3 regions of the Cellulomonas sp. ICMP 17802 genome follow, and region 1 is predicted to be linked to each of the others. Evidence: riboswitches for the same ligand, from Rfam matches in the RefSeq annotation. Region 1 holds a riboswitch; each other region holds the start of a gene.
What was found. A riboswitch is a leader RNA that binds a small molecule or an ion and turns the genes downstream of it on or off. The one in region 1 is predicted to bind S-adenosylmethionine.
Positions count from the first base shown of each region.

Region 2: another riboswitch for S-adenosylmethionine. It lies ahead of AB5970_RS03600 (LLM class flavin-dependent oxidoreductase); the one in region 1 lies ahead of AB5970_RS01285 (methylenetetrahydrofolate reductase).
Region 3: another riboswitch for S-adenosylmethionine. It lies ahead of AB5970_RS03640 (NADPH-dependent FMN reductase); the one in region 1 lies ahead of AB5970_RS01285 (methylenetetrahydrofolate reductase).

Region 1 covers NZ_JBGFQZ010000001.1:241,479-249,057, reverse strand. Annotated here, with positions in the region: gene AB5970_RS01305 (ATP-binding cassette domain-containing protein) at 1-374, opposite strand, end outside; gene AB5970_RS01300 (TetR/AcrR family transcriptional regulator) at 456-1,622, shown strand; gene AB5970_RS01295 (DNA-3-methyladenine glycosylase I) at 1,693-2,283, shown strand; gene AB5970_RS01290 (hypothetical protein) at 2,356-2,571, shown strand; SAM riboswitch class I at 2,696-2,792, shown strand; gene AB5970_RS01285 (methylenetetrahydrofolate reductase) at 2,860-3,897, shown strand; gene metE (5-methyltetrahydropteroyltriglutamate--homocysteine S-methyltransferase) at 3,906-6,233, shown strand; gene AB5970_RS01275 (MalY/PatB family protein) at 6,305-7,453, shown strand.
Region 2 covers NZ_JBGFQZ010000002.1:799-8,377, reverse strand. Annotated here, with positions in the region: gene AB5970_RS03615 (amino acid ABC transporter ATP-binding protein) at 1-222, opposite strand, end outside; gene AB5970_RS03610 (amino acid ABC transporter permease) at 222-1,271, opposite strand; gene AB5970_RS03605 (GNAT family N-acetyltransferase) at 1,274-1,873, opposite strand; gene AB5970_RS03600 (LLM class flavin-dependent oxidoreductase) at 1,875-2,981, opposite strand; SAM riboswitch class IV at 3,194-3,310, opposite strand; gene AB5970_RS03595 (L,D-transpeptidase) at 3,452-4,327, shown strand; gene AB5970_RS03590 (phosphatase PAP2 family protein) at 4,372-5,046, shown strand; gene AB5970_RS03585 (phosphatase PAP2 family protein) at 5,046-5,780, shown strand; gene AB5970_RS03580 (LacI family DNA-binding transcriptional regulator) at 5,974-6,969, opposite strand; gene AB5970_RS03575 (ABC transporter substrate-binding protein) at 7,059-7,579, shown strand, end outside.
Region 3 covers NZ_JBGFQZ010000002.1:10,318-17,896, reverse strand. Annotated here, with positions in the region: gene AB5970_RS03660 (Fpg/Nei family DNA glycosylase) at 1-87, opposite strand, end outside; gene AB5970_RS03655 (AAA family ATPase) at 98-1,987, opposite strand; gene AB5970_RS03650 (RNA polymerase sigma factor) at 2,154-3,335, opposite strand; gene AB5970_RS03645 (YciI family protein) at 3,373-3,759, opposite strand; SAM riboswitch class IV at 3,934-4,042, shown strand; gene AB5970_RS03640 (NADPH-dependent FMN reductase) at 4,059-4,586, shown strand; gene AB5970_RS03635 (flavin reductase family protein) at 4,583-5,128, shown strand; gene AB5970_RS03630 (LLM class flavin-dependent oxidoreductase) at 5,475-6,680, opposite strand; gene AB5970_RS03625 (FAD-dependent oxidoreductase) at 6,677-7,579, opposite strand, start outside.

The sequences.
Region 1 (7,579 bases):
TCGAAGAGCTCGAGCAGCTCGGCGCTGCGCGTGCGGACCTCGGCGCGGCCCAGGTGCGCCAGCCTCGCCATGAGGTGCATGTTCTCCACGCCCGTCAGCAGGTCGTCCACGGCCGCGAACTGCCCGGTCAGGCTGATCGCGGCCCGGACCTCGGCCGCCTGCCGGACGACGTCCTTGCCGGCCACGTGCGCCGTGCCGCCGTCGGGCCGCAGGAGCGTCGACAGGATGCGGACGGTCGTGGTCTTGCCCGCGCCGTTGGGTCCCAGGAGGGCGAGCACCTCCCCCCGCGCGACCTCGAGGTCGACGCCGTCGAGCACGGTCAGGTCGCCGTAGGACTTGCGCAGCCCTCGGGCGACGACGACAGGAGCAGTCATCGCGGTCTCGCCTTCTGTGTATGTCGTAAACTGTGTGTGTACTTCATACACACTTGTAGGATCGACCGTCAAGGAGGTGTCGTGGACGACGACGAGGGCACGCGAGAGGCCGAGGCGCTGCGCCGCGACCGGGAGAGGGCCGAGCGGGCGCAGGCCAAGGAGGCCGACCGGCTGCGCCGCGAGCTCGAGAAGATCGACCGCGACGCCGAGCGCTCCGCGCAGAAGGAGGCCGAGCGGCTGCGCAAGGACGCCGAGCGGCTCGAGCGGGACCGCCTGCGGGCCGAGCAGGACCTGGCCAAGGAGGCGGAGCGGCGGCGCACCGAGCGCGAGCGGGAGGCGCAGCAGGCGGTCAAGGAGGCGGCCCGCCAGCTGCGCGAGGCCGAGAAGGCGCAGCGCGCGGCGGCGCTGGCCCAGCAGCAGGCCGCGCGCGAGGCCGAGAAGGCGCGTCGGCAGGCCGTGCGGGTGGCGGGCTCCGAGAGCGCGTCGGTCGAGCTGCCCCCCGGCATCGCCGTCCTCTGGCGCACCCCGGCGGAGGGGAGGCCCGGCCCGCGCCCGAGCCTGACGCTCGAGCAGATCGCCGACGCGGGCATCGCGCTGGCCGACGCCGAGGGTCTCGACGCCGTCTCCATGGCGCGCCTGGCCGAGTCGCTCGGCTTCACGACGATGTCGCTCTACCGGTACGTGTCGTCGAAGGACGAGGTGCTGAGCCTCATGTCCGACCGCGCGGGCGGGCGGCCGCCGGTGCTCGGGCCCGAGGTGGGCGGCTGGCGCGAGCGGCTCGAGCTGATCCTCGCCATCCAGCAGCCGGTCCTGCGGGCGCACCCGTGGCTCGCGCGGACCACGACCGTGCTGCACGCCGTGGGCCCGGGCCGGCTCGCGTGGATGGAGGCGATGCTCGCCGCGCTCGACGAGACCCCGCTGTCCGAGCGGCAGAAGGTGGGCGCGATCGGCCTGCTGGCGACGCACGCGCTGGACCAGCTCCGGGTCACCGAGGAGCTCACGGGCAGCGCGCGGACCTCGGCCGTGGGGACGGCGGGCGGTGTCGACGAGGCCCCGGACCTCGGCGCGCTCATCGACGTCCTCGCGTCGCCGTCCGCGCACCCCGCCCTGCTGCGGGCCTCGGCCGCGGGGGCGTTCTCCTTCGGCCCGGACGACCGGGACGAGGACCGCGAGGGGCTCGACTTCGGGACCGTCCTGATCCTCGACGGCATCGAGCGCCTCGTGGCGCTCGCCGGGCAGGCCGTGTGAGCCGCCCACAGCCCCGACGCGTCCACACGCCGGCGGCGGTGGTGTCGGCGGCGGCGGGCAGACTCACCGCATGACCACGACGGACGACGTGCGCACGGGCCGCTGCTTCGGCGACGGCAACCCTCTGTACGAGCAGTACCACGACGAGGAGTGGGGCGTGCCGGTCCACGGCGAGCACGCCCTGTTCGAGCGGTTCGCGCTCGAGGGGTTCCAGTCCGGCCTCGCCTGGATCACCGTGCTCCGCAAGCGGCCCGCCTTCCGGGCGGCGTTCGCCGACTTCGACCCGGAGGTGGTCGCGGAGTTCGGCGACGACGACGTGGCCCGGCTCATGGCGGACGCCGGCATCGTGCGCAACCGCGCGAAGATCGAGGCGACCATCGCCAACGGGCGCGCGCTCCGCGAGCTGCACGCCGCCGGGCGCACGCTGGACGGGGTGCTGTGGTCGCACGCGCCCGACCGAACCGGGTACGTCCGGCCCCTGACCTGGGCGGGCGTCCCCGCGCAGACGGACGAGTCGCGCGCGCTCGCCCGCGAGCTCAAGTCGCTCGGCTTCCGGTTCGTCGGACCGGTCACCGCGTACGCGGCCATGCAGGCCTGCGGCGTCGTGGACGACCACCTGGCCACCTGCCCGTCGGCCGCCGTGGCTCACCCTCCGGAGTGACGACTACTCCTGGCGGGTGACGCTCGCGCGGGGGTCTCGGCACCGGGATGGGCGCGGACTACAGTGCCGCCCATGACGGAGATGCCCGACCCCGACGCCCGGCGTGACGCCGTGCGCGCGGCGGCCGAGGCGCTGACGGACAACGTCGCCCCGGACGCCGGGGTCCTCGCGGCGGTCCAGGACGGGCTCCTGTCCGTCCCCGCCGGCTCCCCCACCTCGTGGTTCGACGTGCCGTCGCAGCGCAGCCGCATGCAGACCGGCAACCTCGCCCCCCGCCGCCCGCACTGACGCTCCGGCCACCCGCTCTGCCGCACGTCCTGGACGCGCGGTGGTGCCGCACAACCGTCGGACATCGTCGTCTCACGGGTCGAGCACTGTTGCCCAGCATGTGATCGGCGGTCTACCATCGCGCCTACCATCCAGAGCGGCCGAGAGACCTGGCTCGACGACGCCGCAGCAACCCCCCTCCCCGCCGAGGGTGTGGGTGCTTCCGCCAGGGACGATGGAGTGAGCAATGTCCCCGCAGACCACGTGTCCCCCCACCGCCCCGGTGGCGACCACCTCGCTGGTCGCGTCGTGAGCGCGGCCGCCGTGGAGCCTCGCACGCCCGGCCTGCACGCCGCGCCGGCCCCTCGCGCGCACACCGCGAACGACCGTCCGACCGTCTCGTTCGAGCTCTTCCCGCCGCGCAACCCGGACGCCGCGCCCCGCCTGTGGGCCACCATCCGGGCGCTCGAGTCGGTCCACCCCGACTTCGTCTCGGTGACCTACGGGGCGTCGGGCAAGACGCGGGTCACCACGCGCGCGCTGGTCCGCCGGCTGCTGCGCGAGACCACGCTCAACCCGATCGCCCACCTCACCTGCGTCGGCACGTCGCGCGCGGAGATCACCGAGATCGTGGGGGAGTTCCTCGACGAGGGTCTGCGCTCGTTCCTCGCGCTGCGGGGGGACCCGCCCACCGACCAGACGGACTGGGAGGCCCACCCCGACGGGCTCCAGACCGCGGGCGAGCTGGTCGCGCTGCTGCGCGACATCGAGGCCCAACGGTGCGCGGACAGCCCCTCGCAGGCCGTCCGGGCACGCGTGCGCCCGCTGTCGGTCGCCGTGGCGGCGTTCCCGCGCGGCAACCACGCCACCGGCGGCACCCGCGCGCAGGACGTCGCCTCGCTGCTGGCCAAGCAGCAGGCCGGCGCCGACTTCGCGATCACGCAGGTGTTCTTCGACGCCGACGACTACCTGGGTATCGTGGCGGAGGCCCGTGAGGCCGGCGTGACCATCCCGATCATCCCGGGCATCATCCCGACCACGGACCCGGCCCGCCTGCTGCGGGTCCAGGAGCTCACCGGCGTCCCCGTGCCGGGCCGGCTGCTGGACCTGCTCGGCTCCGCCGACGACGAGCTCGACCGCCACCGCCGGGGTATCCGGGCCAGCGTCGACCTGGTCAACGGCGTCCTGGACGGCGGGGCGCCCGGCGTCCACCTGTACACGTTCAACCAGCACCATGCCGCACTTGACCTGCTCGAGGGTGCACACCTCGACGGCGGAGCTCGGACAGCTCCGGACCTGGCCGGCTGGCCGCAGGACACGGCACCCGCCCGACCCCCGAGGGACTGAGTAGACACATGAGCGACACCACCCCCACGTTCCCCGCGAGCTCCGTGCTCGGGTACCCCCGCATCGGCCCGCGCCGCGAGCTGAAGAAGGCCCTCGAGGCGTTCTGGGCCGGCCGCACCACGGCCGACGAGGTCGAGGCCACCGCCGCCGACCTGCGCAAGCGCACCCGCACGCGCCTGGCCGAGCTCGGCCTGGCCACCGACGTGCCGGCCATCCCCAGCGCCTTCTCGTTCTACGACCAGGTGCTCGACGCCACCGCCGTGGTGGGTGCCGTGCCGGCCCGCTTCGCGGACCTCGTCGGCGCCGACGGCTCGCTCGACCTCGCCGGCTACTCCACGGTGGCCCGCGGCCGCGGCGACGACCTGCCGCTCGAGATGACCAAGTGGTTCGACACCAACTACCACTACCTGGTGCCCGAGATCGGCCCGGAGACCACGTTCCGGTTCGCCAGCGACCGCCCGGTCCGGGAGTTCGCGGAGGCCCTCGCGGACGGCGTGCTCACCCGCCCGGTGCTCGTCGGCCCCGTCACCTACCTCGCGCTGGCCAAGGCCACCGAGGACGCCCCCGAGGGCTTCGCGCCGATCGACCGCCTGGCCGACCTGCTGCCCGTCTACGCCGAGCTGCTCACGGCCCTCGCCGCGGCCGGTGCCACGTGGGTCCAGCTGGAGGAGCCCGCCCTGGTCTCCGACTCGGTCACGGTCCCGGCCGATCAGCTGCTCGCCGCCGTCATCGAGGCGTACCGCGCGCTGGCGACGGACCTGACCGACCGCCCGGCCATCCTCGTCGCGGCGCCCTACGGCGACCTCGGCGCGGCGTTCCCGGTGCTGGCCGCGACGGACGTCGAGGCGATCGGGATCGACCTGGTCCGCGGCCACGCGCCCGCCGAGAAGGTCCCGGGCCTGGAGTCCAAGACCCTCGTCGCCGGCGTCATCGACGGCCACAACATCTGGCGCGCCGACCTCGACGCCAAGCTGGCGATCCTCGAGCAGCTCGAGGGCCTCGGCGCCGCCGCGGTCACCGTCGGCACCTCGACGTCGCTGTTCCACGTCCCGCACACGCTCGAGGACGAGCCGAACCTCGACGCCACACTCAAGACCTGGCTCGCGTTCGCCGACGAGAAGGTCGTCGAGGTCGTCACCCTGGCCGAGGGCCTCACCGAGGGCCGCGAGGCCATCCACGAGCAGCTGCTGGCCGCGACCGACGCGGTGAGCTCGCGCCGCACGGCGCCCGGCGTGGTCAACCCCGAGGTCCGCGACCGCGTCGCCGCGCTCGACGAGTCCGCGTTCAGCCGCGGCCCGTTCGAGGAGCGCAAGGTCGCCCAGGCCGCGCGCCTCAACCTGCCGCCTCTGCCCACCACGTCCATCGGCTCGTTCCCGCAGACCACCGAGATCCGCACGGCCCGCGCCGCGTTCGGCAAGGGCGAGCTGACGGAGGCGCAGTACGACGACGAGATGAAGGCGGAGATCCGCCGCGTCGTCGAGCTGCAGGAGAAGATCGGCTTCGACGTGCTGGTGCACGGCGAGCCCGAGCGCAACGACATGGTCCAGTACTTCGCCGAGAACCTCGACGGGTTCGCGGTCACGCAGAACGGCTGGGTCCAGTCGTACGGCTCGCGCTGCACGCGGCCGTCGATCCTGTGGGGCGACGTCTCGCGGCCCAAGCCGATCACGGTCGAGTGGTCGTCGTACACGCAGTCGCTCACCGAGAAGCCGGTCAAGGGCATGCTCACGGGCCCGGTGACCATCCTCGCGTGGTCGTTCGTCCGCGACGACCAGCCGCTGGGCGACACCGCCAACCAGGTGGGCCTGGCCCTGCGCGACGAGATCGCCGACCTCGAGGCCGCCGGCATCGCCGTGATCCAGGTGGACGAGCCCGCGCTGCGCGAGCTGCTGCCCCTGCGCGTCGAGGACCACCCGGCCTACCTCGACTGGTCGGTGCGCTCGTTCCGCCTGTCGACCGCGGGCGTCCGCCCCGACACGCAGATCCACACGCACCTGTGCTACTCGGAGTTCGGCGAGATCATCGGCGCGATCGACGGCCTCGACGCCGACGTGACGTCGATCGAGGCGGCCCGCTCGAAGATGGAGATCCTCGGCGACATCTCGGCGGCCGGCTACCCGCGCGGCATCGGCCCGGGCGTCTACGACATCCACTCCCCGCGCGTGCCCAGCGAGGCCGAGGTCGAGGAGCTGCTCACCGAGGCGGTCAAGGCCATCGCGGTCGACCAGCTCTGGGTCAACCCCGACTGCGGCCTGAAGACCCGGCGCTACGAGGAGGTCGCCCCGTCGCTGGAGCACATCCTCGAGGCGACCCGGAAGGTCCGCGCGACCCTCTGACTCGAGCTCGTCGGCCCCGGACACCCTCCACGGTGTCCGGGGCCGACCTGTCTCGTCCTAGGGTCGGGCGGGTGACGATCTTCGACACCGTCCCCCTCGACCAGCTCCGGCGCCGGACCAGCGCCAAGTGGCGCGCGTACCCGCCGGACGTGCTGCCCCTGTTCGTCGCGGAGATGGACGTGCCGCAGGCGGAGCCGGTGGTCAGGGCGCTGCACGACGCCGTGCGCACCGGCGACACCGGCTACCCGCACGGCCGTGAGCTCGCCGAGGCGCTCGCCGAGTTCGCCGCCCGCCGCTGGGGCTGGCAGCCGGACGCCGGGGCCTCCCGCCTGGCGTCCGACGTCATGGTGGGCCTCGTCGAGGCGCTGCGGCTGGTCACCGACCCCGGCGACGCCGTCGTGATCAACCCGCCCGTCTACCCGCCGTTCCGCGCGTTCGTCGAGCACGCCGGGCGCGCCGTCGTGACCGCGCCGCTCGGCCCCGACGGGCGGCTGGACCTCGAGGTGCTCGACCGCGCGTTCGCCCGCGCCCGCGCGCACGGGGCGCGGCCCGCGTTCCTGCTCTGCCACCCCCACAACCCGACCGGCACCCTGCACACGGCGGCCGAGCTGCGGGCCGTCGGCGAGCTCGCCGCGCGCCACGGCGTGCGCGTGGTCGCCGACGAGATCCACGCGCCGCTGGTGCCCGGGGCGGGCCGGTTCGTGCCGACGACCACGCAGATCCCCGACGCGCTCGCGCTGCACTCGGCCTCGAAGGCCTTCAACCTGGCCGGCCTGCGGGCCGCGGTGATCGTGCCCGGGCCCGAGGCGGTGGCCGACCTGGCCCGGCTCCCCTGGGTGGTCGGCGACGGCGTGATGCACCTGGGCGTGCTGGCGGCGTCGGTCGCCTACCGCGAGTGCGGGTCCTTTCTCGACGAGGTGCTGCACGGGCTCGCGGAGAACCAGCTGCTCCTCGCCCGCCTGCTGGCCGAGCACCTGCCCGACGTCGGCTGGTCCCCGCCCGAGGCGACGTACCTCGCGTGGCTCGACCTGCGGGCGGTCCCGGCGGTCCGTGCGGGTGCCGACCCCGCCGGCCTGCTCCTGGACCGCGGCCGGGTGGCCCTCATGTCGGGCCCGACCTTCGGGGCCGAGGGTGCGGGGTTCGCGCGGCTCAACCTGGCGGCGTCGACCTCGACGCTCACCCAGGCCGTCGACCGGATGGCCCGCGCCCTGGCCGACTGAGATCGATTCGTGACCATCCGCCCGTCCGCGGGACTCATGTCGACCCCCGGGTCGTGCCGATCTCCCAGGTGCGAGCCGGCGACGGCCGCGTCTACGACGATGTAGTGGAGACACACGTGACGAAGT
Region 2 (7,579 bases), on a different contig from region 1:
CCGGCGGCGGTAGCCGATGAGGTCGCCGTCGACCGAGATGGAGCCGCGGTCGACCTTCTCCAGGTGGTTGATGGCGCGCAGCAGGGTCGACTTGCCCGACCCCGACGGCCCGAGGATCACGGTCACCTCGCCCGGCTGGACCGTGAGGTCCACGCCGTCGAGCACCTCGAGCGTGCCGTAGGCCTTGTGCACGCCCCGGACCTCGACCAGGCCGGCGGCCATCAGAGCGCTCCGTCGTTGCTGCTCGTGCGGACCAGCACGTTGCGCGCCTGGCGCCCGTACCCGGGTGGCAGGTCGGCCGGCAGCGGGCGTCCGCTCACCCGCGTCCACCCGATCCCGACGCTCCAGCGGGCACGCTGCAGCGGCGTCGGCGGCAGCTGCCGCAGCGCGCCCTTCGCGTAGTGCCGCTCCACGTAGTACTGGATGACGGTGATCACCGTGGTGACGACGAGGTACCAGATGCCCGCGACGATGAGCAGCGGGACCACGCGCTGGTTGCGGCCGTAGATGACGCCGACGATGTAGAACAGCTCGCCGTAGGCCAGGACGTAGACCACGGACGTGCCCTTGACCAGGCCGATGATCTCGTTCACGGCCGTCGGCACGATGGTGCGCATGGCCTGCGGCAGGATGATCCGACGCTGCTGACGGGACCGCGGGAGCCCGAGCGCGGCGGCCGCCTCGTGCTGGCCCTGGTCGACGCCGAGGATGCCGCCGCGGACGATCTCGGCGGCGTACGCGGCCTGCGACAGCCCCAGCCCGAGCACCGCGGCGCCGAACTTGTCGATCACGTCGAGCGTGTCGAAGCCGACGAACGACGGCCCGAACGGGACACCGAGCGTGAGGGTCGGGTAGAGGTACGCGAGGTTGTACCAGAGCAGCAGCTGCAGGATCAGGGGCACGGACCGGAACACCCAGATGTAGGCCCACGACACCGACCGCAGCAGCGGCGAGCGCGACAGCCGCATGAGCGCGAGCACGGCCCCGAGCCCGAAGCCGAGCACCGCCGACGCGAACGTGAGCCGCAGCGTGCCCCAGAGCCCGTCGAGGACGGACGGCCAGGTCAGGTACTGCCAGACGACGGACCACTCCCAGCGCGGGTTGGTCACCAGCGAGCTGACGACCATCGCGAGCAGCACCGCGACGACGGCGGTGGCGACCCAGCGGCCGGGGTGGCGGGCCGCGACGACCCGCGGCTCGTCGGCGCGGGGGAGGACGGGCGGTGGGGACAGGACCAGGGACTCGTCCTGGTGGAGGAAGGCGGTGGACACGGTCACTCCGAGGGGGTGGGAGACGGACGGGACGGGGGCGCGTCCGTACAGAGCCACTTCTCGAACGCCAGCGGCCCGACGGGGTCCGCGGCGACGTCGAACAGCGGCGTGAACCCCGTCGCCAGGTACAGCGCGGCGGCCTCGGGCTGCCGCGGACCCGTGGTCAGGTACAGCCGCTGGTAGCCGGCCGCGACGGCCCGGGCCTCGAGCTCGACCAGCACCCGGCGGGCCAGCCCGCGGCGGCGGTGCGCGGAGCTCGTCCAGATGCGCTTGTACTCGGCGGTCCGGACCGTCGGCAGCCCGTCGGCGTCGCGCGTGCCCGGCCGGGTGAGCAGCGCGGCGTCCCCCAGCTCGGGCTCGGCGCGCAGCCGGAACGCGCCGCCCGCGACGGCCACGCCGTCGTCGAGCAGCAGGATCAGGTCGCCGTCGGGCGCCGCGAACTGCGGGGCCGGGTACCGCTCGAGCTCCTGGCGCAGGTCGTCGGCGGTGAAGTCGTCGCCGTACCGGGTCAGGTACTCGTGCGCGAGCTCGTCCAGCATCGGCCGCACGGCGTCGTCGAGCAGGCCGAAGGAGCGGACCGTGAGCGTGGTGGTGGTCGTCATGTCAGGCCGTCGCGGCGTAGCGGGCGGCGGCGAGCGGGAGGCCGAGCGTGTCGCGCAGCGTGGCGCCCGGGTACCCGAGGCGGAACCGGTCCGCCGCACGCAGCAGCGGGACGACGCCGTCGACGAGCGCAGGCAGGTCGGTGTGCACGGACGACGGGCGGACCACGAAGCCGTCGGCGATCTCGTCGTCCACCCACGTGGAGACCAGCTCCGCGAAGCCCGCGGTGGTGCCGACGAACGACAGCGTGCCGGCGTCGACGCCCTCGAGCTCGGCCAGCATCTCGTGCCGGGCCTGCGCGCTCGCCCGGTCCGGGCCGACGACGAGGTGGGTGTCGACCAGCACGCGCACGTCGCGCGGGTCACGACCGGCCGCGGCGACCGCCGCACGCACCCGGGCGCGGGCCTGCGCCGCCTCGTCGGGACCCGTGACGCGCACCCGCACCACGTCCGCGTGCCGGCCGGCCAGCTCGGTGGCCGCGGGGCTGTCCGCCCGCACCACGACCGGCGGGCGTCCCTGCGGAGGACGGGGTGCCGCGGTCGGGGGCGCGGCGGCGAAGTGCACGCCGTCGTGCGCGACGAACCGGCGGCGTGCCGACGGCGCCTCGGCGCTCTCGTCCCACCGGTCCCAGTGCCGGCCGACGACGCCGGCCGCCTCGGCGGCGGCCGCGACAGCCGCGGACTGCACCGCGGACGAGCGCGGACCCGCGGTCGGCACGTCGTCGATCCGGGTGTCCCAGCCCACCTGCCAGCCGGCGCGCCCGTGGCTCGCGTGGTCGATGGTCGCGACGGCCTTGGCCACGTGGGCCGCCGCCGTGTGCGTCGTGCCGACCGTGGACACCAGGCCGATGCCGGTGGTGCGGGGTGCCAGGCGCGCGGCGACAAGGGCCGCGTCGAGCCGGCCCTGCAGCGTGGTGCTGCGGCTCGGGTGCAGCGCGAAGTCGTCGTCGAACACCACGAAGTCGAGCGCGCCGCGCTGGGCGACGGTGACGAGCTCGAGCAGGCGGGCCGCGTCGAACAGGCGCTGGCCCCGCGAGCCGTGGTCGCGCCACGCGGCGGCGTGGGCGCCGGTGTCGCTGAGGTCGATGCCGAGATGGGCGTGCCGAGACATGGGTGTTCCGTTCCGGGTGCAGGTTCTGGGCGCGCCTCACCGAGCGCCGAGCGCTTCGGGGTACGCGTCGCGCGCCCCGGTCGCGGGGCGTGCGGAGGGGTGGGTCAGCCGGTCAGCGGCGACAGAGGGCCGGACAGGAACGCGTCAGCATCGAGCGGGTGGAGACCCCGGTCGCGTCCATGGTCCGTCCCTTCGTCCCGACGGTCGTCGGGGCTCGCATGTTGTCGACGGCGGCTGGAGCCACCGCGACCAGGTCCTCACCCGGGGCACCCCGCCATGCGGAGGGTTGCCATCCAGCTAGCCGGGGCTTCGCACTGGAAATCTTGACCTTATTGGTAGGGAATTTAGATCGGCGCCGCGGAGGCGTCAAACACCCGACCACATCGTGAGACCTGTGTCCCGACACGCGGGCGCTTTGCCGGATCACGTGCCGCGGCGCACGATGACCTCTCGGGACGAGAGGGGGCACGGTGGCACGAACGACGCTGACGGCCCTCCTCGCGGCCGCGGTCCTGGTCGTGACCGGGGCGTGCGCACCCGCGCCGGCCGGGGCGCCGGCCGCCCCCGTCGTCGTGGCACCCCCCGTCCCGGTGGCGAAGGCCGCCCCGCCGGCCGTCCCCGCGCCGCCGCCGGCGGACCTCGCCGCGCTGCCGGTGACCGATCCGCTGCACGTCGTCCCCGGCCTGCCCGGCACGGACGGGCTCGGCCCGCGCGCGAGCGACGACCCGGCACTGGGCCGGTGGCAGACCGCCGTCGTGGTGCGCGACACCGCCGCGCGCGTGGCCCCCGCCGGGGCCGCCGTCGCCGTCGTCCCCGTCCTCACGCTCGAGGTCCGCACCACGCTGCCGGTGATCGACCGGCACGGGCGCTGGCTTCGGGTCATGCTCGCCACCCGCGGGGCGCTGCCCAGCCAGGACCCGGCGCAGGTCAACGGCCGCAGCGCCTGGATCGACTCCGCCGACACCGAGGCCGCCGGCACCAGCTGGACCGTCCAGGTGGACACGGCGGCGCAGACCATCACGGTCGACGACGGCACGGCGACGCGGGTGTTCCCCACCACGGCGACCGGCAGCCCCGACAAGCCGACCCCGCACGTCCCCGCGTTCCTCGTCGGCACGCACTGGCTGGAGCCCGGCACCACGACGCCGCGCGTGCTGCTGCTCTCGACCCAGAGCGAGACGATGGACGACTACGACAAGGTGACCCACACGTCCGCCACGGCGATCCACACCACGACGCTGCGGGGCAGGGGTGAGGTGTCGAACGGGTGCGTGCGGGTGGCCGACGACGTCCTCGACCTCCTCTGGCAGGCGCCCGCCGGGACCGTCGTCACGACGGTCGGCTGACCGCTCGACGCGCGCGCGACCGCCGACGCCCCTAGCCTCCGGGGATGCGACCGCTCCCGCTCCGCCGCCGTGCGCTGCTGCGCGCCGCGGCGTTCGGGCTCGCGTTCACCGTCCCCGTCGCCGTTCTCGCCTACGTCGTGCGCGCGCAGGTGGAGGACGTCCTGCGGCTCGACCGGCAGGCGATCCAGGCGGCCACGGACTTCACGCGGGCGCACCCCGGCCTCGAGCAGGCGCTGATCGTCTGGCAGCAGGCCTTCCAGGCGAAGTGGGTCAACCTCGCCGCGACGCTCGTCTGCGTCTGGGTGTGGCGACGCCACGGCCTGACCACCCGGGCGCTGTGGGCGTTCCTCACGATCATGGCCGCCTGGGCCGTGCAGCTCGGGGCGAAGGGGCTCGTGCAGCGGGCGCGACCCGTGGTCGACGACGCCCTGGAGCACGCGCCCGGCTCCAGCTTCCCGTCCGGGCACGCGACGAACATCGCCGCGGTGGCCCTCACGCTCACCCTGCTGGTCTGGCCGCTGCTGGGCCGCCGCGGCCGGGTCGTCGTCCCGGCCGTCGCGGCCACGACCGTCCTGCTCACCGGCCTCGACCGCGTGCTGCTCGGCGTGCACTACCCCTCCGACGTCGTCGCAGGGTTCGCCCTCGGGACGGCCCTCGCGGGCGCGTCCTACCTCGGCTACAGCGGCTGGTCCGCGACGGCCCCCGCCCCGGAGACGTGATGCACACCTTCCTGCACCGCTACGAGCTCGACACGTCCGCCCCCACCGGCAAGGAGGCGTGGCGGGACTTCGCCGTCCGCGTGCTGCTGCCGGTGGTCGGCCTCTGGGTGGTCGTCGTCGGCGTCGGGTTCCTCATCACGGGCCCGCTGGGCGGGCTGCCGAGCGAGGGCGCGGTCAACCGGTGGTTCGTGTCGGTGCGCACGCCCGCGCTGAACTCGGTGACGGCCGTCCTGTCGGGGATCGGCACCACCGAGTTCATCATCGGCGCGTGCGTGCTGTTCGTGGCGCTGTTCTGGTGGCGCACCAAGCAGTGGTGGCTCGCGATCGTGCCGGCGCAGGCCATCGCGGTGCAGGCCCTGGTCTTCATGACGGCCGCGCTCGTGGTGGGCCGCGAGCGCCCCGACGTCGAGCACCTCGACGACTCGCCGCCCACCTCCGCGTACCCGAGCGGGCACACCGGTGCGTCGACCGCGTTCTACGTCACGCTCGCGATGGTGGCGCAGCGGATCGGCAACCCGGTCGCGCGCGGCGTGGTCACGGTGCTCTGCCTGCTCGTCCCGATCTCGGTGGGCACCGCCCGCCTCTACCGCGGCATGCACAGCCCGACGGACGTGACGATGGGCGCCCTCAACGGGCTGGTCTGCGCGTTCCTCGCCTGGAACTACCTGCGCCGGGACGTCTCCGGGGCCGGCGTCGGCACGGGGGCCGAGCGCGCCCGCGTCGACCAGCACTGATCCGCCCGGCACCGCGCGTGGCCGGCCCAGCCCTCGGGCGGCGCGATGTGAGCGTTAACAAACCGTGATCTCGAGGTCTTGACCGATCCGTCCCGACCTGTGCTTAATCGTTGCCTACCGGGTGATGTATCGATACACCATCAGGGTTCGACGACGAGCCGGGCGGAGGTGCGCGATGGGGCGACGACCGATCTCAGCGCGTGCTCTCGCGCAGCACCAGGCGCGGCACGGGCATGACGACCTGCGGCTCCACGGGGTCCGGGGAGCCGATGCGGCGCAGCAGGAGCTCGACGATCGCGTCGGCCATCGCGTCGTTGTCGGGCTCGACGGACGAGAGCCGGGGCACGGAGAACTCGCCCTCGTCGACGTTGTCGAAGCCGACCACCTGCACGTCGCCCGGCACCGACCGGCCCACGTCCGCCAGGCCGCGGAGCACCCCGAAGCCGACCACGTCCGTGATGGCCAGGATGCCGTCGACCTCGGGCCGCTCGGTCAGCAGCCGCTGCACCGCGTCGCGGGCGGCGCCCATGTCGAGCTCGTCCAGCTCGACCACGAGGGCGGGGTCGGCCGCGACGCCGGCGTCCTCGTGCGCCGTGCGCCAGCCCTCGGTGCGCAGGGTCACGACGTCGCGCTCGGCGCGGCCCAGCGTCCCGCCCACCATGGCGACGTGCCGCGCGCCGCTCGCGAGCAGGTGCCCGACCGCGAGCCTGGCGCCGCCGACGTTGTCCATCAGCACGTGGTCGAAGGTCGCCGGGACGTCGCGCTCGCCGATCAGCAGCGCGGGCCGGCCGAGCTCGATGCGGCGCAGGTCGTCCGGGGTCAGGCCGGTCACGCTGAGCACCACGCCGTCGTAGAGCTGCACGCGCTCCTTGGCCACCGAGCTGAGCTGCCGCTCGCGCAGGGCGCCGGTGCGCTCCACGGCGAGGTGCATGCCGTGGCTCTCCACCCGGTCGGCCAGGCGGCGCGCGAGCTGGCCGAAGTACGGCCGCTCGAGCTCGGGCACCAGCAGCCCGATGGCGCCGGTGCGGCCCACGCGCAGGTAGCGCGCCGCGAGGTTGACCTCGTAGCCCAGCTCGTCGATCGCCTGCAGCACGCGCAGCCGCGTCGGCGCCCCCACCCGGTTCCTGCCGTTGACCACGTTCGACACGGTGATCTTGGACACGCCTGCGGCCTTGGCGACGTCGTCCATGGTGACCACCCCCCCATCTTGGTGCCCCGCGACGCCCGCGGTGTGCCAGGCACCACCCGACTCACCCCACCGATCGAGGAGACCTCCCGATGAAGCGACGCTCCCGGATCGCCGCGGCCCTGACGGCCGTCGCGACCCTCGCCCTGACCGCGACCGCCTGCAGCGGCGGGTCCGGCGGCGACAGCGATGCCCTCACGTTCCTGTCCTGGAGCGGCGAGGAGGTGATGGCCCCCGTCGTGGCGGAGTTCGAGAAGGAGCACCCCGACATCAAGGTCAAGGTCTCCTACGCGCCGCCGGTCGCCGAGTACATCCAGGCCCTGCAGACGCGCGTGCTGTCCAACACCGCACCGGACGTCTTCGTCATCGCGGCGGAGAACAAGACCAACCTCATCGAGGGCAAGCACGTGGTCGACCTGTCCGGCGAGCCGTGGATGTCCACCATCCCGGAGTTCAACCAGAAGACCTACAGCTCGGGCGACGCGGTGTACGGCGCCTCGACGTCCACCTGGGGCGCCGGGATCATGTACAACGAGGAGCTCCTGGCCCAGGTGGGCGCCGACGGCGTCCCGACCACGTGGGACGAGTTCCTGGACCTCTGCCAGCAGCTCAA
Region 3 (7,579 bases), on a different contig from region 1:
CTGCGGCGAGCTCACGGCCAGCCGCCGGCCCACCAGGTCCGTGGACAGCTGGCGGGCGATGCGGTGGACGGTATGACCCTCGGGCACGCCCCGAAGGCTAGGCCACGCGCAGCCGCTCCGCCGCCGCGACCGCCGCCTGCGCCGCGGCGCCCGCAGCCACGGCCGCGCTCTTCTCGTGCTCCTCGTGCTCGAGCATCTGCTGCTGCGCGAGCGCGGCCGCCTCCAGCACGTCGGTGATCTCCGAGCCGAGCAGCTCGTGCCGCTCCAGCAGTGCGTCCCGCAGCGCCTCGACCAGGTGGCGGTGCCGGGACAGCAGCCGGCGCACGGTGCTGCGGGCCTCGTCCAGCACGGCCTCGAGCTGCGCGCGCGCCTGGGTGTCGCTGAGCACCGCGGACACCAGGTCGTGCGGCGTGGCGGCGAACGAGATGAGCGAGCCGGTCATGCCCGCGGCACCCACCATCTGCGCCGCGGTGCGGGTGGCGGACGCCAGGTCCCCGGCGGGACCGGTGCTGGTCTGGCCGAAGAAGAGCTCCTCGGCCACCCAGCCGCCCATCGCGATCTGCACCAGCGCCCGCAGGTCGTAGTGCGAGTGCGTCCAGACCTCCTCGCAGTCCGTGTGCGCGAGCAGCCCGAGGGCATCACCGCGCCGGATGATCGTCAGCACCTCGAGCGTGCGGTTGGGCGCCGCCAGCCACGCGGTGACCGCGTGCCCGGCCTCGTGCGTCGCGATCAGGACCTGCTCGGCGTGCGTGTACCGGACGGGCTGGCCGATGCCGACCATCTCGGTGATGCGCGCGTGCTCGACGTCCGCGTAGGACATGGTGAGCGAGCCGCGCCGCAGCGCGTTGACCAGCGCCTCGTCGAGCAGGTGCTCGATCATCACCGGCGTCCAGCCGTTGGTCGCGGCGGCGATGCGGTCCCGCACGACGACGTCGTCCAGCTCGACGTCGGTCGAGCGGCGGGCCAGGAAGTGGTCCACCAGCGCGCGCCGGCCGCCCGCGTCGGGGGTCGAGAACGTGAGCCGGCGGTCGAAGCGGCCCGGGCGCAGCAGCGCCGGGTCGAGGGAGTCGGCGCGGTTGGTCGCGGCGATGAGCAGGATCGGGGCCTTGCCCGGCTTGCGCTGCTTGAGCTGGCGGTGCGCCGGCAGGAACAGGTTGGCGCGGGCCAGGAACCAGTTGACGAACTTGTCCGACGGGGTGGGCTCGTCGAACGACTGCATCTGCACCAGCAACTCGTTGACCACGCCGCCGGTGCCCTCGCTGATGACGGCGTTGGTCACCGTCCGCGGCACCGGGAACGCGTCGAAGGGGCTCACGGCCGTCGCGGCCGAGGACAGGCCGCCGCGGCGGATCGCGATGGCGTCGATCTCCTCGATGAACCCGATCGCGCCGCCCTCGGTGCGGGCCGCCTTGCGCAGGGCCTTGAAGTACGCGCGGATCTTCTTCGCGGTCGCGCCGTAGTACATCGACTGGAACGACGTCGCCGACACGAAGAGGAACGGCACCCCGGCCTCCGCCGCCATCGCCTTGGCGGTCATCGTCTTGCCGGTGCCGGGCAGCCCCTCGAACAGCAGGCCGCGCCGCGGGGTGCCGCCCATCTGCTCGGCGAACTGGCGGTGCGTCTGGAACAGGTCGATCGACCGGCGCACGTCCTCCTTGACGGGGTCGATGCCGATGACGTCGTCCAGCCGGACGTCCACCTGCTCGGGCCGGTACACCACGTGCGGCGAGCGGGCCGAGCCCAGCTGGGTGGCCACCAGCAGGAGCAGCAGGGCCGCGAAGAACAGCACCGGCACGAGGATCAGCGGGTCGATCGTCGGCAGCGGGGGCACCAGCGGGCGGTTCATGAACGCGGTGATGATCACGTACGCCTGGACGGCGAACAGGACGGCCGACATCCGGTAGACGCGCCGGCGGCGGACCCGGTCACGCTCGAGCGCGATGTCGTGAGCGCCACGGCGGATGGGGGAGACGATCTCGTCGGCCACGGGCGTGCCTTTCCCTCGGCGCCTGGGATCAGACGACGCTGCGTCGCGGGAGGTGCGATCTGCTCATGGTGGGTCCGTCCGGGTGAGTCGGCAACATCGGACATATCGGACCACCCGAACGGTCCAACGCTCACCCGTTCGGGCGCGGCGCCGGGCTGCCGTCGCGTCAGGGTGCCGACCCGTGCCGCAGCCGCGCCACCTGCACCTGCAGGTACTCGCGCTCCGCCAGGCTGGTGGTCCCCCGCGACGCGCGGAGCAGCTGGTCGGCGGCCTCGGCGGGCCGGCCCGCCCGCTCCAGCAGGTGCCCGCGCACGGCGGCGAGGCGGTGGTGGCCGGCCAGCGGCTCGTCCAGCGTCGACAGGAGCGCGAGGCCGGCCTCGGGGCCGTGCACCATGGCGAGCGCGACCGCGCGGTTGAGGGTCACCATCGGGTTGCCGGTCGCGCGCTCGAGCAGCCCGTACAGCGCGAGCAGCTGGGGCCAGTCGGTCTCGTCGGCGGTGGGCGCCTCGTCGTGCACCGCCGCGATCGCGGCCTGCAGCTGGTACTCCCCGACGGCACCCCGCCCGAGGGCGTCCTCGACCAGCGCGACCCCCTCGGCGATCATCGCCCGGTCCCACAGCCCGCGGTCCTGGTCCGCCAGCGGCACCAGCTCGCCGTGCGGGCCCGTGCGCGCGGGCCGGCGCGCGTCGGTGAGCAGGACGAGCGCGAGCAGCCCGGTCACCTCGGGGTCGTCGGGGAGGCTCGCGTGCAGCGCGCGGGTCAGCCGCAGGGCCTCGCCGGCGAGGTCGGCGCGCGCCACCGCGGCACCCGTCGTGCTGGCGTAGCCCTCGTTGAACATCAGGTAGAGCACCCGGAGCACGGCGCGCAGCCGCCCGGGGTAGTCCGCCGCCGACGGCATCCGGAACGGACCGTCCAGCTCGCGCAGCGTCCGGCGCGCCCGGCTGAGGCGCTGCGCCATCGTCGCCTCGGGCACCACGAACGCCCGCGCGATCTCCGCGGTGGTCAGGCCGCCGACCGACCGCAGCGTCAGCGCCACGGCCGACGTCGGGCTGAGCGCCGGGTGGCAGCAGCCGAAGAGCAGGAGCAGCGAGTCGTCGGACTGCACGGCCTCGGCGCCCGCGTCCATCGTCGCGACGAGCTCCTCGCGGCGGCGGCGCGCGTCCTCGCTGCGGTACCGGTCCACCAGCTTGTGGTCACCCACCACCACGAGCCACGCGTGGGGGTTGGCGGGGACACCGCCGACCGGCCACTGTGTCGTGGCGGCCAGCAGGGCCTCCTGCAGGGCGTCCTCGGCATCGGCCAGGTCCCCCGACCGCCGGACCAGCACGCCGAGGACCTGCGGCGCCAGCTCGCGCAGCAGGTTCTCGACCGTCCGGTCCGCGGGGTCAGTCGACAGGAGAGGGAGCCTCCATCAGCGCGCGGACCTCGAACACCTGCTGGATCGGGACGCCGTCCGGCCCGGGTGCCGCCGACGCCCTCGCGGCGATCTCGACGGCCCGCGCCTCGTCCTGGACGTCGACCATCCAGTAGCCCGCCAGGAACTCCTTCGACTCGGGGAACGGCCCGTCGAGCACGACCGGCGCGGACACCCCGTCGCTGCGGACGAACTTGGCCGTGCCCGGCCACGCGAGCCCCTGGCCGTCGACGAGCTCGCCGCTGGCCACCAGCTCCGCGCCGAGGTCGTGCTGGAACTGGATGTGGCGCCGCACGTCCTCCGGCGCCCAGGTGTCGATCGGGGGGACGCCCTCGACGTGGTACGTCATCATCAGCATGTACTTCACGATGCGCTCCCGGTGCTCTCGTCCCTGCGGACTCTCTCACTGCTGGGTCGGAGCCGGCCGCCCGTCCTCGACACGCATCCTCCCGGGTTCTCGGCGTGTCCGTCATTCGGGATTCTCCGGCGAAGCCCTTGCCGGGCGCCGACCCGTTGCTACAACTCCGCCCTAGGTCACGAGCACCAGCGCGAAGCCCCGGCTCGCTGGTCAGCAACCCCTCCACGACGGGGTGCTCCGGGAGATGACCCGGCCGTGCCGACCGGCGCGGCAAGCGTGCAGCGAGAAGGAGCTCCACCGTGGTCCAGCAGCAAGCCCCCTCCGTCGTCGCCCTCGTGGGCAACCCTCGGCCCGAGTCGCGCACCCTCGCGGCCGCGACCCGCGTCGCCGGCCGGCTCGCCGAGGGTGAGCAGGTCGGCACCGTCGACCTGGCGACGATCGGCCACCAGCTGTTCACGGCGGACCGCTCCCTGCTCGATCCCGCGCTCGCGACGGTCTCGGCCGCCCGCCTGCTCGTCGTCGCGACCCCCGTCTACAAGGCCACCTACACCGGGCTGCTCAAGTCGTTCCTCGACCTGTACGGGCCGGACGGGCTCGCCGGGGTGGTCGCCGTCCCGCTCGTGGTCTCGGGCGGCCCGGCGCACCTGCTCGCCGGCGAGGTTCACCTGCGGCCGCTGCTGGTGGAGCTCGGGGCGACCGTGCCCACCCGCGCCCTGGCCGTCACGGAGGCCGACCTGGCCGACCTCGACGCCGCGATCGACCGCTGGCTCGAGCGCGCCGCCGCCCCGCTGCGCGCCGCCCTCGACCTCGCGGTCGTCCCGGCATGACCGCCGAGCTCCTCCGCGTGCTCGACGCCGACCTCGCGGAGCAGGACGAGCCGCAGCTGAGCCCGCAGGCCTACAAGGACGTGTTCCGCCGGCACCCGGCGGGCGTCGCCGTGGTGACCCTGCTCGACGACGAGGGCCGGCCGGTCGGGTTCACCGCCACGTCGGTCATCTCCGTGTCGGCCGAGCCGCCCCTGCTGGCGTTCTCGCTGGCGTCGACGTCGTCCTCGTGGCCGGCCCTCTCGCGGGCGCGCACGCTGGCGATCAGCTTCCTGTCGGCCGCGCAGGACGACGTGTCCGCGCGGTTCGCGACGAGCGGCATCGACCGGTTCGCCGCGGGCGGCTGGGCCGCGCTCGACACCGGCGAGCCGGTCATCGACGGCGCGGTGTCCTGGCTGCGGGGCCGTGTCGTGCAGCGCGTCCCCGTCGGCGGGTCGTACCTGATCTCGGTCCGCGCCCTGGCGCACGGCATCGCCGACGAGGCGCTGCCGCTCGTCTACCACGACCGCACCTACCACCGGATCGGCGACCACACGGCCGTCTGACCGACCCGCGACGATGCCCCGGTGGTGATCCACCGGGGCCTCGCTGCGTCCGGACGTCACGGCTGCGGCGGGCAGCGGCCGGGCCGCGGCGGCGGTCGGCATTCCGGCGTCGATGCAGGGATGAATGCACGACACGTGGTCCAGGAGCCCACGAAACTCGCATCCATCTCCGCATCGACGCGGGCGACCCCCGACGCGAACGGGGAGGCCTCACTGCCTGCGACGCGCAACGTCCGCACTCGTGCGGGCCAGGACCCACCGGAGTGCGGACACTGTGGTCGGGTGATGCGCAACGTCCGCACTCGTGGGGGTCAGGACCCGCCGGAGTGCGGACGTTGCGGGTGGGTCAGCGGGAGCCCGACGCCGCGGAGGCGCCCACCAGCTCGCCGGCGGCCGCGAGGCCCCAGGCGCGCGCGAGGAGCTCGTCCGAGCGGGCCGTGTCGGCGGGGTCGTGCGTGATGGTGGTGACCAGCAGCTCGTCGGCACCGGTCGCCCGGACCACGGCGTCGAGCCCGCGCACGACCGTCGACGGGTCGCCGACGATCCTCGTGTCGAGCCGGTCGCGCAGCAACGCGCGCTCGTCCTCGCCGCGCAGCTCCCACGGCGTCGTCGTCCCCGGCCGCGGGTACGGGATGGCGCTCGCGCCGCTGCGGATCGAGAGCACCCACTCGGCGAACGGGTCCGCCAGCTCGTCCGCCCGGGCCTGCGTGTCGGCGACGAGCACGTCGGCGGACACCACGACGTACGGCCGGTCGAGCACGCCCGGCGTGAAGGCCGCGCGATAGGCGGCGACCGTCTCCAGCACGGTCGCCGGGCTCACGTGGTAGTTCGCCGCGAGCGGCAGGCCCAGCTCGCCGGCCACGCGGGCGCTCTCCCCCGCGCTCGACGCCAGCACCCACAGGGCCAGGTCGGAGCCCTCGACGGCCGGGCTGGTGACGGACCGGTCGCCGGCGCGCGCGGTCCCGGCCTGCAGCGCGAGGACCGTGGACAGCTCGTCCCGGAACGGTTCCGGGGTGCGGCCCGCGGAGAGGAACTGCTGCTGCGCGACGAACCGCGCGCGCAGGTCCGGGTCGGCGAACGTGAACGGCGGCGCGGCCGGCACGAGGAGGCCGTCGACCACCCGGGCCTCGGTCGCCGACGCCGGCACCCGTCCGTTCCCCGGGGCCGAGGCGTCGGGTGCGGCGCTCGCGTCCTTGCCGGGCGGCGGGAACGACGCACGCCCGAGCCCGAGGTCCACGCGGCCGGGGTGCAGCGCCGCGACCGTCCCGAACTGCTCGGCCGCGACCGCCGGGCTGGTGGTGCCCAGCAGCACGGCGGCGGACCCCACGCGGATGGTCGACGTCGCGGACGCCGCGAGCGCGGCCAGCACGCCCGGCGCCGCGGAGGCCACGCCGGGCGCGAGGTGGTGCTCGGCGAACCAGACGCGCCGGTAGCCCAGCCGCTCGAGCCGCTGCGCCCGGTCGACGGCCGACCGCAGGGCCGCCGCGCCGGTGCTGCCGGCGGGCACGGGGGCGAGGTCGAGCACGGACAGGGGCACGGCACGGCGGGTCATCGGGTCTCCTGCAGGGCGGGGCGGGACAGGTGGAAGGCGGCGTGCGACGCCGAGACGGGGTCGTCGACGGGTTCCACGGCGAGGTCGGCGAGCACCCGGCCGATCGCGGGCGCGAACTTGAAGCCGTGGCCGGAGAACCCGGCGGCGACCACGAGCGGTCCGCGGCGGTCCAGGACGAAGTCGTGGTCGGGGGTCGTCGTGTAGGTGCACGAGATCGGGTGCGGCACGGTCGGGTCGACGCCCGGCAGCCACTGCGCGGCGTACTCCTGCAGCAGCGCGAGCTGCGTGGGCTCGGCCGTGAACGAGCGGCGGTCGGGGTCGGTCACCGGCCCGACGGCGTGGAACCCGACCTTGATGCCCTCGCCCGGGGTGCCCAGCCCGTAGGTGCCACTGGGCCACGGGTGGTCGCCGAGCGGCCGGTGCGTGAAGCTCGGCCAGGCGTCGACGGAGGGCGCCCCGACCAGCGGCGCGAAGTGGGCGGGCTGCTCCTGCGTGACGACGAGTGGGGGCGCCCCGCGGCCGAGCAGCACGGAGGTCCATGCGCCGACCGCCAGGACGGCGCTGCGGGCGTGCAGCGGCCCGTCGGAGCTCTCGACGAGCACGCCGTCGCCGGCCGCCGTCACCGAGAGGACCTGCACGCCGTGCCGCACGTCGGCGCCCAGCGCGGCCGCCGCGGACTGCAGGGCGGCGACGGCCCGGTCGGCATGCAGGCGGCCGGCGGTCCGCGTCTCGTGCAGCACGGTCCCCTCGAACCGCAGCCCCGGCCAACGCTCGTGCGCGGCCTCCGGCGAGAGCAGCTCGTGCGGGACGCCGCGCGCGACGAACGCCTCGAGCACGCCGGGCGACGCCTCGCCGTGGCTCACGCCGCCGGTCAGGGTCAGCACGCCCTCGAACGACCG